2 regions of the Drancourtella sp. An12 genome follow, and region 2 is predicted to be linked to the other one. Evidence: a T-box and tRNA genes for the amino acid it is inferred to sense, from the RefSeq annotation. Region 2 holds a T-box; the other holds one or more tRNA genes.
What was found. The T-box of region 2 lies ahead of cysS (cysteine--tRNA ligase). A T-box ahead of a tRNA ligase gene usually reads a tRNA of that ligase, here a tRNA-Cys.
Positions count from the first base shown of each region.

Region 1 (6,640 bases), on a different contig from region 2:
CACAACGACCGCATCATTACAGATCTGATTACCGCTGGCAAGCACCATCAGATCATCCTTTACGATCTCTTCCATCTCCACGGTCATTTCCCGGTTATCCCTGCGCACACGCACAGTCGGACGGTTCAGAATCGACAGCTCGTCCACAAGCTTCTTCGCCTTGAACTCCTGCGCAATCCCAATCACAATATTCAGAATAATAATCACGATGAACAGCATATTCGAATATGCCCCCACCAAAAACAGCAGCACCGCAATTAAAAAGTTCAGAAAGTTGAACAACGTACAAAGATTCTCCCGCACAATCTGCGGCTTCGTTTTCGTAATCTTTGCGGCTCCGGTACCACCCTCACCACGGGCCTTCCGTTCCTCCACTTCCCGGGCCGACAGCCCAGACAGATTCTCACTCATCACACTACGCCTCCTGCACTACTTTTCTCTCTCAAAGACTAGCATCTTCGACTAAACAAATTTTTATGAATTCTTAAACAATTTCTAAACTCTTCCCGTGTCCTCTCCACTCCCGTCAGAAGCACACTCACACGGAATTCTATCATAACAGAAATCATACAAAAATGCAATTTCAACCACATTATATCAGCCAAAAACCATACATACAACAATTATCGGGGACGTGTTCCGACGCGTCGGAACCTGTCCCCGATGAAAAAAATCTGAAAATTCGTGTTTCCCCTTATTTTATGCGGGTTTTGAGCGTTTTTTGCTCATTTACGTCGTGTACCTGTGCATCGGAACACGTCCCCGATGAAATGAGTTTGCTGCCTTTTTCGCAGATTTCGTAAATCTCGTCGTATTTTTCTTCTATGAGTGGTGAGATTTTTTCTGTTTGTCTGCGTACTCCTTTTTTGTAAAGGAAGTACGGCAGAATCCAGCCCAGGAATCCTGGAATGGCGAGAAGGATGCACAGTACGATGTGCGGCGGGTTTGCTGTGACAGCGAATGTTGATCCTGCCATAAATGCGGTTCCTATGATTCCGGTTGTGATTGCAACGATGGATGGAAGTGAGGTTTTTTCTTTTTCCAGATGCCGGATTTCTTCTACATAGGCTTCGAAATTTCTTTGTAGTCTGGTGAGTTCCATCTTATTGATAATCTTCCGGTCCCGTTTCATCCGGATGATGCTTTTTCTGTGATGATGGGATTTTGTATGTGATCCGTAGTATTCCATACGGATATCCTGTACATTTTCATCGATTTCCCATCCGAAATTCATGTATCCGTCTATTAAAAATGAGATTTGCCCCGGCTCTGCTACTACTTGTTTATATTCGTATCCGATGAACCGGTTGTTTTCTTTGTTTTCATTCATTGTTTCGTTCCACCTCCGCCTGTTCTCTGGTTTGTTCTGCTTTTGGAAGAATCACCTTAAATGTGCTTCCTTTTCCTTCTTCGCTTTTGACGGAGATTTCCCCGTCCATGAGTACAAGGACGCGTTTTACAAGTGCAAGTCCCAGTCCATTTCCTTCTTTGGAGTGGGATGTATCCCCCTGATAAAATTTATCGAAAATGTGTTTTACACTTTCCCGGTTCATGCCGCATCCGGTGTCTGTGACCTCCACTTCAATGAAACTGTCCCTGAATTTCTGCCGGACCTGTACGCTTCCTCCCGGCTCTGTAAATTTGATTGCGTTGGATATCAGGTTGTTCCAGACGAGCTCCATCAGGCTCGGATCTGCCTGTACCAGTACGCGTTCCTCCACATCTGCTTCCAGCTCCAGATCTTTCCGGTCCCACAAAGGATCAAAAAGTTGAACGGACTGCTGAGATAATAGGAAAACAAACTGTAAAAACTATATCCCATCGCATGGCCGGAAAATGTCCACCATACTCCCTGTCCGATCTGATGCAGAAATTCTTCATAAAAGCCCAGCTACTGGTGTACACCATCTATGATCAGCGCCGATCTGGATCCAAACGGAAATATGCCCACTGCTGCAAATCCGATACAACAGGTCAGAACAGGAAAGAAAAAAGCGGCCAGCAGACTGTGTATCTGCTTCTGTCTGTTATCCGTTACACTTTTAATCCGGCAATCTCTGGCTTTCACTGTAATTCCTCCGTAATAAGAGTTTTTCTCTCACTTGTTTCTGATGTGTAGTCTAACGGATAGATCTAATAACTTCATATGGATTTTTTAAACAATTTTTAAATATTAAGAAATGATACTCAGAAAATAGAAAAAAGCCCGTAAATACGGGCTTTTTGAGAGGCGCAGACCGGATTTGAACCGGTGCATCAGGGTGTTGCAGACCCACGCCTTACCGCTTGGCTACTGCGCCGTACACTATATTATATTATCATATTTTCTGAAAAATGCAAGCATTTTTCAAAAATGACTCCGACGGGAATCGAACCCGTGTTACCGCCGTGAAAGGGCGATGTCTTAACCGCTTGACCACGGAGCCTTATTTCTTGGCACCGCTATCGCAGTGCCGATAATTATATTATCATACCCTCTCAAAAAAAGCAAGCCTTTTTTTAAGAATTTTTCATAACTACACTTTCTACCACATCTGCGGCATGTTCACATGTATCCGCGCACCGCTCAAGATAGATGTAGATCTCTCTCCATGCTATGATATGCAGCGGATTCTGGCACTCGGCATGGAGCTTCCGCATGCTCTTCATAAAGCAGCGGTCCGCCTCTTCTTCCAGGTCATTAATCTGGATAATGACTTCTTTCAGCTTTTTGGAATGCCGGAAATCTGCAAACTCTTTTGTAAGCTCTGTCACCTTTTCACAGCAGCGGATAATAATATCCAGCATCTGAAGGGCATCATCTTCAATCTCAGTGATATTATTCATATAGATTCTCAGGAGCACATCCTCAATCTTATCTGTGATATCGTCAATCCGCTGGCTCAGAGCAATGATGTCCTCTCTTTCAATCGGAGGGATAAACTCTTTTGCAAGTCTGTCCAGCATATCGTGCTTTTTCATGTCCGCACTGTTTTCTATCTTGTGCATCTCGTCCAGATACTCCTCCAGCTTTTCCGGTCTGAAGTCTCTGAGAATTCCTACAAGCATATGTCCCGCCTGACAGGAAATTTCCGCACAGGCTGTAAATGTTTCAAAATAAAATGAATCCCGATTCTTTGCCATTTTTACTTCCTCCTACTTCTTCTAAAAGAGTGCCATGAACAGCTTTGCTATGACAAAACTGATCAGTCCGCATCCCGGGAACGTAAATACCCAGGTCAGCATCATGTCCTTTACTACGCCGAAATTGATTGCGGAAAGTCTTTTTACCGCGCCGACGCCCATAATTGCGCTGGTCTTTGTATGTGTTGTGGAAACCGGAATTCCAAACACACTGGAAAGCAGCAGACAGAACGCGCCTGCAAGGTCCGCTGAAAATCCCTGGAACTTCTCAAGCTTGACCATATCCATTCCGACAGATTTTATAATCTTCTCACCGCCTACGCTTGTCCCGATTCCCATAACGGCACTGCAAAGCAGCATCAGCCATATCGGAATCCCCATGCCTTCCACACTGGACTGTCCGTTGCAGAAAGCGATTCCAAGAAACAGCACACCGATAAATTTCTGTCCATCCTGCGCTCCGTGCATAAAGCTCATAAATGCCGCGCCGAAAATCTGTGCGCCTTTAAAAAATGACGATGTCCTGCGCCGGTCCATAGATGCGCAGAGAGCCGCAATCACCTTGCAGATGATCCAGCCCGAAAAAAATCCGAGCGCCAGACTCAGTACAAGTCCGTAAAGCACCTTAACCCATTCCGCGCCGTTTACACCGGACAATCCGTTCTGAATCGCAATCGCCGCGCCGGTAAGTCCGGCAATAAGGCTGTGGCTTTCGCTGGTAGGAATTCCAAAAACAGAAGCCGCAACACTGTATACAACAATGGAAAACAATGCCGCGCAAAGAGCTACCAGCGCCTTGTCTGTCTCTCCTCCAAAGTCCACCATATTGCTGATTGTGGACGCAACCGAGCTGTTGATCCCGGTCATCACAAGTACTCCAAGGAAATTAAAGACAGCGCTCATCATAATTGCAGGCCTCACCCGCATACACCTTGTGGCAATACAGGTGGCAATCGCGTTCGGTGCATCCGTCCATCCGTTTACGAAAATGACCCCCATTGTAAGAAGCACGGTGATCAAAAGTACCGGATTTGACGTGACCTGCTGAAAAAAGCTGAAAAATGAAACATCCATAAGTCTCTTCCTTTACCCATCCTTTTCTTCTTTTAATAAATTTCGACTGTATACTTTTTATGAGCTTTCTATTTGATTTTTTCTTTACACAGTCTTAACTCAAATATAACATTGCGCCCGTTCTCTTACAAGAATTTTTCATATGGTAAGATCTACAAAAAAAATGCGTTAAATCGAAAGTTTTTATCACTTTCGACTTAACACACATTTTCTGTCCCGTTTCAAACAAACTTCCCATTTCAGGGTCATGAAATCACGTGAAATGTTTTCCACTTTCCTCTCCTGAACCGTACCCAGAACACGACTGCTCTGCTCAGCCAGTCCATACACATGGCAAGCGCAATCACCAGCGAGCTCTTCATCAACCGTTTAAAGTACTGTTTTGCCTGTTCGATATCGCCCGCGCCCATGCACTGGCTGACAATGAACGTATCCGAAAGCCCCACCAGCACCAGCATCAGCAAAAACTGCTCCATCACGAGGGGCAGTATCATATTTCTCAGCTGCTTATTTGTAAATAATAGTTTCTGCTCCAAGCCTCTCTCTCATTTCTTATATTCGATATCGGTCAAAGACCGAAGAATCCTCAAATAAGTATAGTGCCTCTCACCGGCTCTGTCCAATACCTGTATAAAATAGCCGGGAATACCCAAAAGGCATCCCCGGCTGTTCAATAGGATTTACTTTTTAAACCGATACCCGACTCCCCATACAGTCTGTGTATACTGCGGGTCGGACGGGTCATCTTCTATTTTCTCTCTCAATTTATTGATATGTACCGTGACTGTCGACATGTCTCCTACAGCTTCTGTTCCCCAGACATGGTCAAAAATCCGCTCTCTTGTAAAGACGATATCCGGATTTCCGGCCAGAAACAAAAGAAGCCTGAATTCCCGTCCTGTAAGTTCCAGCTTGTTTTTCCCTTTATATACGCGGTAAGATCCCGGATAGATTCTCAGCTGGCCGGTAGAGATTACTTCTTCCTTTCTTCCGGCTTTCAGCGTCTTATGGATTTGCATATGCGCTTTTATCCGGGCCGTCAGCTCTGCAGGGCTGAACGGCTTTACAATATAGTCATCCGCCCCGAGCCCGAGCCCTTTGATTTTATCTATATCCTCTTTTTTTGCAGTGACAAGAAGAATCGGAACATCGGATTGAGCCCTGATCGCTCTGCAGATATCAAACCCGCTTTTTCCCGGCAGCATCAGATCCAGCAATACGGCAAAATATTCTCTTTTCCGGATATTTTCTAACCGCAGATCAGCCGGAATACCTGTTCGACAGCCAGTTCCATATTTTTCCGGACCCGCTCCGGCTCCATTGCTTCTTCCAGAGTAGTAATTCCTCTGACAATCGGGAAAAATGCGTCAATCCCCGCCTCATTGCAGGCCCCTGCATCGTCTGTCACGCTTCCTGCAAAAGCAATGACTTTTTTCCCGTATTTTTTCGCAAGTTTCGCCACACCCACTGGTACCTTTCCCATCGCGGTCTGCGAATCCAGTCTTCCCTCGCCGGTAATCACAAGATCCGCGTCGCGGATCTCTTCTTCCAGACCGACTGCTTCCATAATGATATCAATACCCGGTTTTAGGACCGCATCCGGCATATAGCTGATAAAAGCAAATCCGAGTCCTCCCGCGGCTCCTGCTCCTTCTTCCTCACTATGGTCTTTTCCCAGATACATTTTTGTCATCCCTGCATAATGCTTCATCTTCTCGTCCAGAACCGCTCTTTCTTCCGCCCTGACTCCCTTCTGCGGGCCATATACATATACCGCACCGTTTTCACCGCAAAGCGGATTTTTCACATCACACGCAATCCGGAAGGAACATTCCTTGAGTTCCGGCATTGCCAGGCTTGTGTCAATTCTGACGATCCGGTCAAGTTCACCGATCCCTCCGGCGATCTGTCTTCCTTCCGCATTCAGAAATCGGTACCCAAGCGCCTGAAGCATCCCTGCTCCCCCGTCTGTCGTCGCACTGCCCCCGATTCCGATAATGAATTTTCTTCCTCCTTTTTCCACTGCATCCCGAATCATCTCTCCTACGCCAAAACTTGTGGCATTCCACGGATCCAGACTGTCCGGATGAATAAGCGTGATTCCGGCCGCCTCCGCCATCTCCATCACAATCGTCTCTCCATCCGGCAGTATCCCGTATTTTGCTGTTACATGCTTCCCGTCCGGCCCTGTCACACGGACTTCACGGTATTCTCCACCCAGTCCTTCGATCATGCTTTCCGTTGTTCCCTCTCCTCCGTCCGCTACAGGTTTTATGACAACATCCGCCCGGCATACCTTTCTGATTCCGGCCTTTGCCGCCGTTCCCGCCTCTATGGAACCAATGCTCCCTTTCATCGAATCAATCGCTGCTACAACTTTCATATCATTCCTCCTGCCAAAGAAAGCATGCTTCCCCGGCATTCAGGATCCATGCTTCCTTCT
Region 1 is NZ_NFLO01000020.1:2,044-8,683, reverse strand. It holds gene B5E64_RS14355 (cation-translocating P-type ATPase) at 1-411, opposite strand, end outside; gene B5E64_RS14350 (hypothetical protein) at 695-1,330, opposite strand; gene B5E64_RS14345 (ATP-binding protein) at 1,323-1,757, opposite strand; gene B5E64_RS17890 (YfhO family protein) at 1,892-2,068, opposite strand; tRNA gene B5E64_RS14340 (tRNA-Cys) at 2,229-2,300, opposite strand; tRNA gene B5E64_RS14335 (tRNA-Glu) at 2,355-2,426, opposite strand; gene B5E64_RS14330 (DUF47 family protein) at 2,500-3,123, opposite strand; gene B5E64_RS14325 (inorganic phosphate transporter) at 3,145-4,197, opposite strand; gene B5E64_RS14320 (hypothetical protein) at 4,443-4,733, opposite strand; gene B5E64_RS14315 (response regulator transcription factor) at 4,878-5,414, opposite strand; gene B5E64_RS14310 (glycerate kinase) at 5,447-6,580, opposite strand.
Region 1: it encodes a tRNA-Cys, which carries the amino acid that the T-box ahead of cysS (cysteine--tRNA ligase) is inferred to sense. The anticodon was not compared.

Region 2 (6,640 bases):
GGCGTTTCTTGATTATTATTATCAGGTGAAAACGGCGGAGAATTCCATCTATATCATAGAAGAAGAGGACGGGCCGGTCTCCATGCTGCAGCTTAATCCATATCCGGTGCAGTTTTTGGGGGAAACATGCCTGCTTCACTATATTATAGCGGTGGCAACAAAGAAGGAATACCGGAGCCGGGGCTATATGACGCGGCTTTTGCAAATGTCTGCCAAAGACATGTATCAGGCAGGAGAGCCGTTCACTTATTTGATGCCGGCTGCGGAGGGAATTTATTATCCGCATGGATTCCGGTTTGTCTATCGTCAGCTCCGGATAGAGGGGAAACCATCCGGAGAAAAAGGACAAGACGGGACTTTGGCAGGATGCCAGGTGCGATACGCCGGGGAATCGGACTGCCGGGCACTTGCCTGTTTTGCGGAGAAACTGCTTGGACAGATGCCTTTCGTCCGTGCAGCCCGGACAGAACGTTATTACAGAACGATCTTAAAAGAACAGCAAAGCGAAGGCGGAGGAATCCTGCTTACGGAAAAGGACGGAAAACCGACCGGATTTGTCGTTTATGGATGTTATGAAGGAAAGGCAGAGCTTCGGGAGCCGCTGTTCGAGAAAAAAGAAGACTGGGAGCAGATCCTCGCGTTTCTGAATGAGGAACCGGTAAAAACCGTCCAGATTTCAGGGGCCCGCCCGGAGGATGCGGCATGGCTTAAAGAAGAACTGGAAGGAGCCGAAGAAAAGGAAGTTCCGATGATCATGGTCCGGATCGTCCATCTTCAGCACTTTCTGGAACGGTTCCTTGCCCGGAGCAATTTTGAGATCCGGCTTCATATAGAAGATGGACTGATTCCGGAAAATACTGGATACTGGGAGATCCGGGGACAGGAGGGACAGACTTTATCTGTCCGGAAAACCAAAGCCTCCAAAGAGGCGGAAACGGTTTCTCCGGGGGAACTTGTGACGGTATTGTTTGGCTACCGGTCAGAGCGCAAAGAGGAGCGGGAAGTCTATGAAAACATGGGCCCGCAGATGCGCGTGCTTCTGAAGGGCACCCAACCCGCACCACCGGTATTTTTGAATGAGATTGTATAGAAATGGGAGTTGACAAAATGAGAGTTATCCCATACACTATAACAACAGAAGGATAGAAAAAGGCAGAGAACGGAAAGAGTAGCATATGCATACTTTACAGAGAAGGAAGGCCGCCGGCTGAGAGCCCTCCGAAAGAACGGATATGTGAAGTGCGTCCGGGAGCCGGGTCTGCGAAGGAAAAGTAGCAGATCACGTAGGCAGTCGTTACCTGCACAGATGAGTGGAAAGGGCATCTGCCCTTTTTAATAGAGTGGAACCGCGGATCAACTTCGTCTCTTGGATGTTATCAGGGACGAAGTTTTTCTTTTTATGTGCCGGGAAAATTTTCCTGTGCGATAGAAATGCTCCGTAAGACTCTGCAAAAAAAGAAAAGGAGGAGAATGACAGATGAAACTGTACAATACGATGACACGAAAAAAGGAAGAATTCGTGCCTCTGGAAGAGGGAAAGGTAAAGATGTATGTATGCGGCCCGACCGTTTATAATTTTATTCATATTGGAAATGCAAGACCGATGATTGTCTTTGATACGGTACGCCGCTATTTTGAATACAAAGGATATGAAGTGAATTTTGTTTCCAACTTTACAGACGTAGATGATAAGATCATTAAAAAAGCACTGGAAGAGGGCGTGACGGCAGATGAGATCGCGGCACGCTATATTGCGGAGTGCAAAAAGGATATGGAAGACCTCAACATCAAGCCGGCTACCGCAAATCCACTGGCGACCCAGGAGATCGGCGGAATGATCGAGATGATCCGGGAACTGATTGAAAAGGGGCATGCCTATGAGAAGAACGGAACCGTTTACTTCCGCACAAGAAGTTTCAAAGACTATGGAAAGCTGTCCCATAAAAATCTGGATGACCTGCAGTCCGGCGGAAGAGAGCTTCTCGTATCCGGCCAGGACGAAAAGGAAGATCCTCTGGATTTCGTACTCTGGAAGCCGAAAAAAGACGGCGAGCCGTTCTGGGATGCACCGTGGAGTAAAGGACGTCCGGGATGGCACATCGAATGCTCGGAAATGTCCAGAAAATATCTGGGCGAGCAGATTGACATTCATGCCGGCGGCGAAGATCTTATTTTCCCGCATCATGAAAATGAAATAGCACAGTCCGAGGCATGCAACGGCAAGGAATTTGCGCGTTACTGGATGCACAATGGATTTTTAAATATTGATAATAAGAAGATGTCAAAATCTCTCGGAAACTTCCGCACTGTACGGGAGATCGGGGAGAAATATGACCTGCAGGTATTCCGGTTCTTTATGCTGAGCGCGCATTACAGAAGCCCGCTGAATTTCAGCGCGGAGCTGATGGAAGCAGCAAAGAACAGTCTGGAGCGTATTACCAATGCTGCAGACCATCTGAAACACCTGATGGAAACAGCACAGACAGAGCAGATGACAGATGTAGAGAAAGAAAACGCGGCAAAGACTGCAGAGTTCATCAAAGAATTTGAAGACGCTATGGAAGATGACTTCAATACAGCCGATGCCATCACTGCTATCTTTGAACTTGTAAAATTTGCCAACACAACAGCAGACGGAGAAAGCTCCAAAGAGTACGCAAAGGCACTTTTTGATCTGATTGTGCGTCTTTGCGATATCCTCGGACTGATTGTGGACAAAGAAGAGGAAATGCTGGATGCGGACATCGAGGCTCTGATCGAGGAGAGAACAAAGGCAAGGAAGGAAAAGAATTTCAAACGTGCTGATGAGATCAGGGATGAGCTTCTGGAAAAAGGAATTGTCTTAAAGGACACAAGAGAAGGAGTACAATGGAAGAGAGTATAACGATGGAACTGGATTCGTATCTGTGTGAAGTCTTTCAGACAGAGGAACATGATATCAGAAGTTATTCCCCTTTGTCCCTTGCCTTTATCGGGGACTGTGTCTATGACCTGGTGATCAAATCGCTGATTATCAGAAAGGGAAACCGCCCGGTGAATGTTATGCAGAAAGAGACGAGCAGGCTTGTGCAGGCATCTGCACAGTCTGCCATGATGAGGGTGATGCAGGAACATCTGACGGAAGAGGAACATGCGGTTTACCGGAGAGGGAGAAACGCAAAATCCGTTTCCCCGGCGAAGAATCAGTCCATCACGGACTATAGACGGGCAACAGGATTTGAAGCGCTGATCGGATATCTTTATCTGAAAAAAAACTACAGACGGATCGTTGATCTGATCAAAACCGGCCTTGTCGGGCTGGAGGAAGCAGAGGAGAAGGATGAAAGACCAGAAGAATAGAAATGAATCGATGATTGAAGGAAGAAATGCGGTGCTGGAAGCATTCCGCTCCGGGAAACCGGTGGATAAGCTGTACGTTCTGGACGGATGTCAGGACGGACCGGTGCGGACCATCGTACGGGAAGCAAAAAAGCACGATACGATTTTAAACTTTGTTACAAAAGAGCGGCTTGACCAGCTCTCGGAAACAAAAAAGCATCAGGGCGTTATTGCAGTAACAGCCGCGTATGAATACTCGGATATTGAGGATATGTTCAACCTTGCGAAGAAGAAGGGGGAGGATCCGTTCCTGATCCTTCTGGATAATATCGAGGATCCGCACAATCTGGGAGCCATTATCCGGACGGCCAATCTGGCGGGTGCCCACGGGGTGATCATTCCGAAACGCCGGGCGGCAGGATTGACCGCGACAGTCGCAAAAACATCGGCAGGGGCGTTAAACTATACTCCGGTTGCAAAGGTGACCAATCTGGTGAAAACAATGGAAGAATTAAAGGAACGGGGACTCTGGTTTGTCTGTGCCGACATGGGAGGCGATGTGATGTACGATGTCGATCTCAAAGGGCCGATCGGGCTTGTGATCGGGAACGAAGGAGAGGGAGTTTCCAGACTCGTAAAGGAAGCATGTGATTTCACTGCGTCAATTCCTATGAAAGGAGAGATTGATTCTCTCAACGCATCTGTGGCGGCCGGCGTACTGGCTTACGAGATTGTTCGCCAGAGGACAAGGTAAAGGAGCGGCAGAAAGATGGCTGATTATGAAACCAGAACAGATGAAGAGCTGATCCAGAGCCTTCGAAGCGGAGAAGCCGAGATTATGGATTTCCTTCTGGAAAAGTATAAGCCCGTGGTTAAGAAAAAAGCGCGGGCGATGTTCCTTTTGGGCGGGGACAGTGATGACCTGATTCAGGAGGGAATGATCGGTTTGTTTAAAGCGGTGCAGGATTACGATCCGGAGCAGGAGGCTTCCTTTGAAACCTTCGCGACGATCTGTGTGACAAGACAGCTGTATTCAGCGATCCGGGCATCGAGGAGGAAGAAACATCTGCCGCTGAATTCCTATGTTTCTCTCTATGATAAACAGGAGATTTCCGAGGAAAAGGAATCCGAGCTGATCGGTCTCCAGAATACTTCATCCAACAATAATCCGGAGGATCTGGTGATTCACAAGGAATCCGAGGATTCTTTCATGAAAGATCTGGAGGGACGTCTGAGTGATCTGGAAAAGAGGGTGTTGTACCTGCATCTGCTTGGAACCGATTATAAAACGATTGCAGGGCTTCTGGGAAAGAAGCCGAAGACGGTGGACAATGCCCTGCAGAGAATTAAAACAAAAGCAGAGGACCTGCTCTGATTATATTGTAAAACAGTGAAAACCGCCAAAATATTCATTGAAAAATGCGAGTGTTTTGGCGGTTTTTCTGTTATATAAATAACAATTGGAAAAATGTTGACAGGTCAAGAAAAAAACCTTATAATCCTACTGTTAGGAAACGAACAAATCATAGGAGTGGAAACGATGGACCAAGAGTTACGTAAGGCACGGGAGCATCACGTTGGGAGAATCATCCATATGCTGTCCCATCAGCTGAAAAGGCGGGGAACGATGCCGGAAGTGGAGATGGGGCTGACGCCGATGCAGAAGCATGTCCTGACCTTTATTCTGTTTGAGACGATGGAGCGGGATCTGTACCAGCGGGATATCGAAGAGGAGTTCCGTATCAGAAGATCTACCGCAAGCGGGATTTTGCAGCTGATGGAAAAAAACGGATTTATTTACCGCAATAGTGTTGCGAGGGATGCAAGGCTCAAACAGATTATCCCTACGGAAAAGGCAGAGAAACTCAGGATGGATATTCTGGTAAATATTCAGGAGATGGAAAAGAAGCTGACCGGAGGGATTCCGAAAGAGGACCTGGAAGTGTGTCTTCGTGTTCTGCGGAAAATGATCTGCAATCTTTCGGAAGAAGAACAGATCAAATGAATAACTTCAGGAGGTAGAGATGAACAGAAAGCTTTTTAAATCAATCAGGGAATATAAAAAAGAATCCGTTCTCGCACCGTTTTTTGTCATTCTGGAAGTGTTGATGGAAGTATTGATCCCGCTTCTGATGGCAAACATTATCGATATCGGAATTCAGGACGGCAATCTTCCCTACATTATTAAGATGGGCGTCCTTCTGGTCGTTATGGCCATGCTTGCTCTCTGGTTCGGAGTAAAGGCCGGTACCTATGCGGCAAGAGCCGGAGCGGGATATGCGAAAAACCTGCGGCATGATATTTTTTACAAGGTTCAGGAGTTTTCCTTTAAAAACATTGACCACTTTTCCACATCCAGCCTTGTAACACGTATGACGACAGATGTTACCAATGTGCAGATGGCGTATATGATGAGCATCCGTCTGCTTGCAAGAGCACCGATTATGATCGTTCTGTCATGGATCATGACACTGACGATCAATGTAAAAATCGCGCTCCTGTTCCTTATTGTAATCCCGCTGCTGGGAGGGACACTGATTTTCATTGCCAAGAAGGCCCATCCTCATTTTATCAAAGTATTTGATGAATACGATGTTCTGAACAACGAGGTACAGGAAAATGTCAATGCGGCCAGAGTGGTAAAGGCATACGTAAGAGAAGATTATGAAATCAGGAAGTTTCATAAAGTCTCCCGGACTGTCTACGATCTCTTTACGAAAGCAGAAAAAATCGTGGCCTGGAACTCTCCGACCATGCAGTTTTTTGTATATGCGGTTGTACTTTGCATGGTGCTGATTGGAGGAAAGGATATTGTATTTGAAACGATGGAAACAGGAGAGCTGACAAGCGTTATTGTCTATGCACTTCAGATTCTTTCTTCCCTGATGATGGTATCTTTTGTTTTCGTTATGATTATGATTGCGGAGGCTTCCAGTGACCGTATTGCGGAGGTACTGGATGAAGTGCCGGAGATGCAGGATAAAGAGGATGCTGTCAAGGTCGTTCCGGACGGATCCATCGATTTTGAACATGTGGATTTCAGCTATGCCGGGGAAGGTGGAAATCTTTCCCTGAAAGATGTCGATATTCACATCAAATCCGGCCAGACAATTGGAATTATCGGCGGTACCGGAAGTTCCAAATCTACGTTTGTGCAGCTGATACCAAGACTTTACGATGTGACAAAGGGATGTGTTAAAGTCGGGGGTATTGATGTCAGAGAATACAACCTGGAAGCACTGCGTGACCAGGTATCCATGGTGCTTCAGAAAAATGTGCTTTTTACCGGAACAATTTACGACAATATCCGCTGGGGTGATGA
Region 2 is NZ_NFLO01000003.1:110,966-117,605, reverse strand. It holds gene B5E64_RS04625 (GNAT family N-acetyltransferase) at 1-1,090, shown strand, start outside; T-box leader at 1,147-1,370, shown strand; gene cysS (cysteine--tRNA ligase) at 1,478-2,884, shown strand; gene B5E64_RS04615 (ribonuclease III domain-containing protein) at 2,869-3,339, shown strand; gene rlmB (23S rRNA (guanosine(2251)-2'-O)-methyltransferase RlmB) at 3,350-4,072, shown strand; gene B5E64_RS04605 (sigma-70 family RNA polymerase sigma factor) at 4,088-4,693, shown strand; gene B5E64_RS04600 (MarR family winged helix-turn-helix transcriptional regulator) at 4,859-5,323, shown strand; gene B5E64_RS04595 (ABC transporter ATP-binding protein) at 5,343-6,640, shown strand, end outside.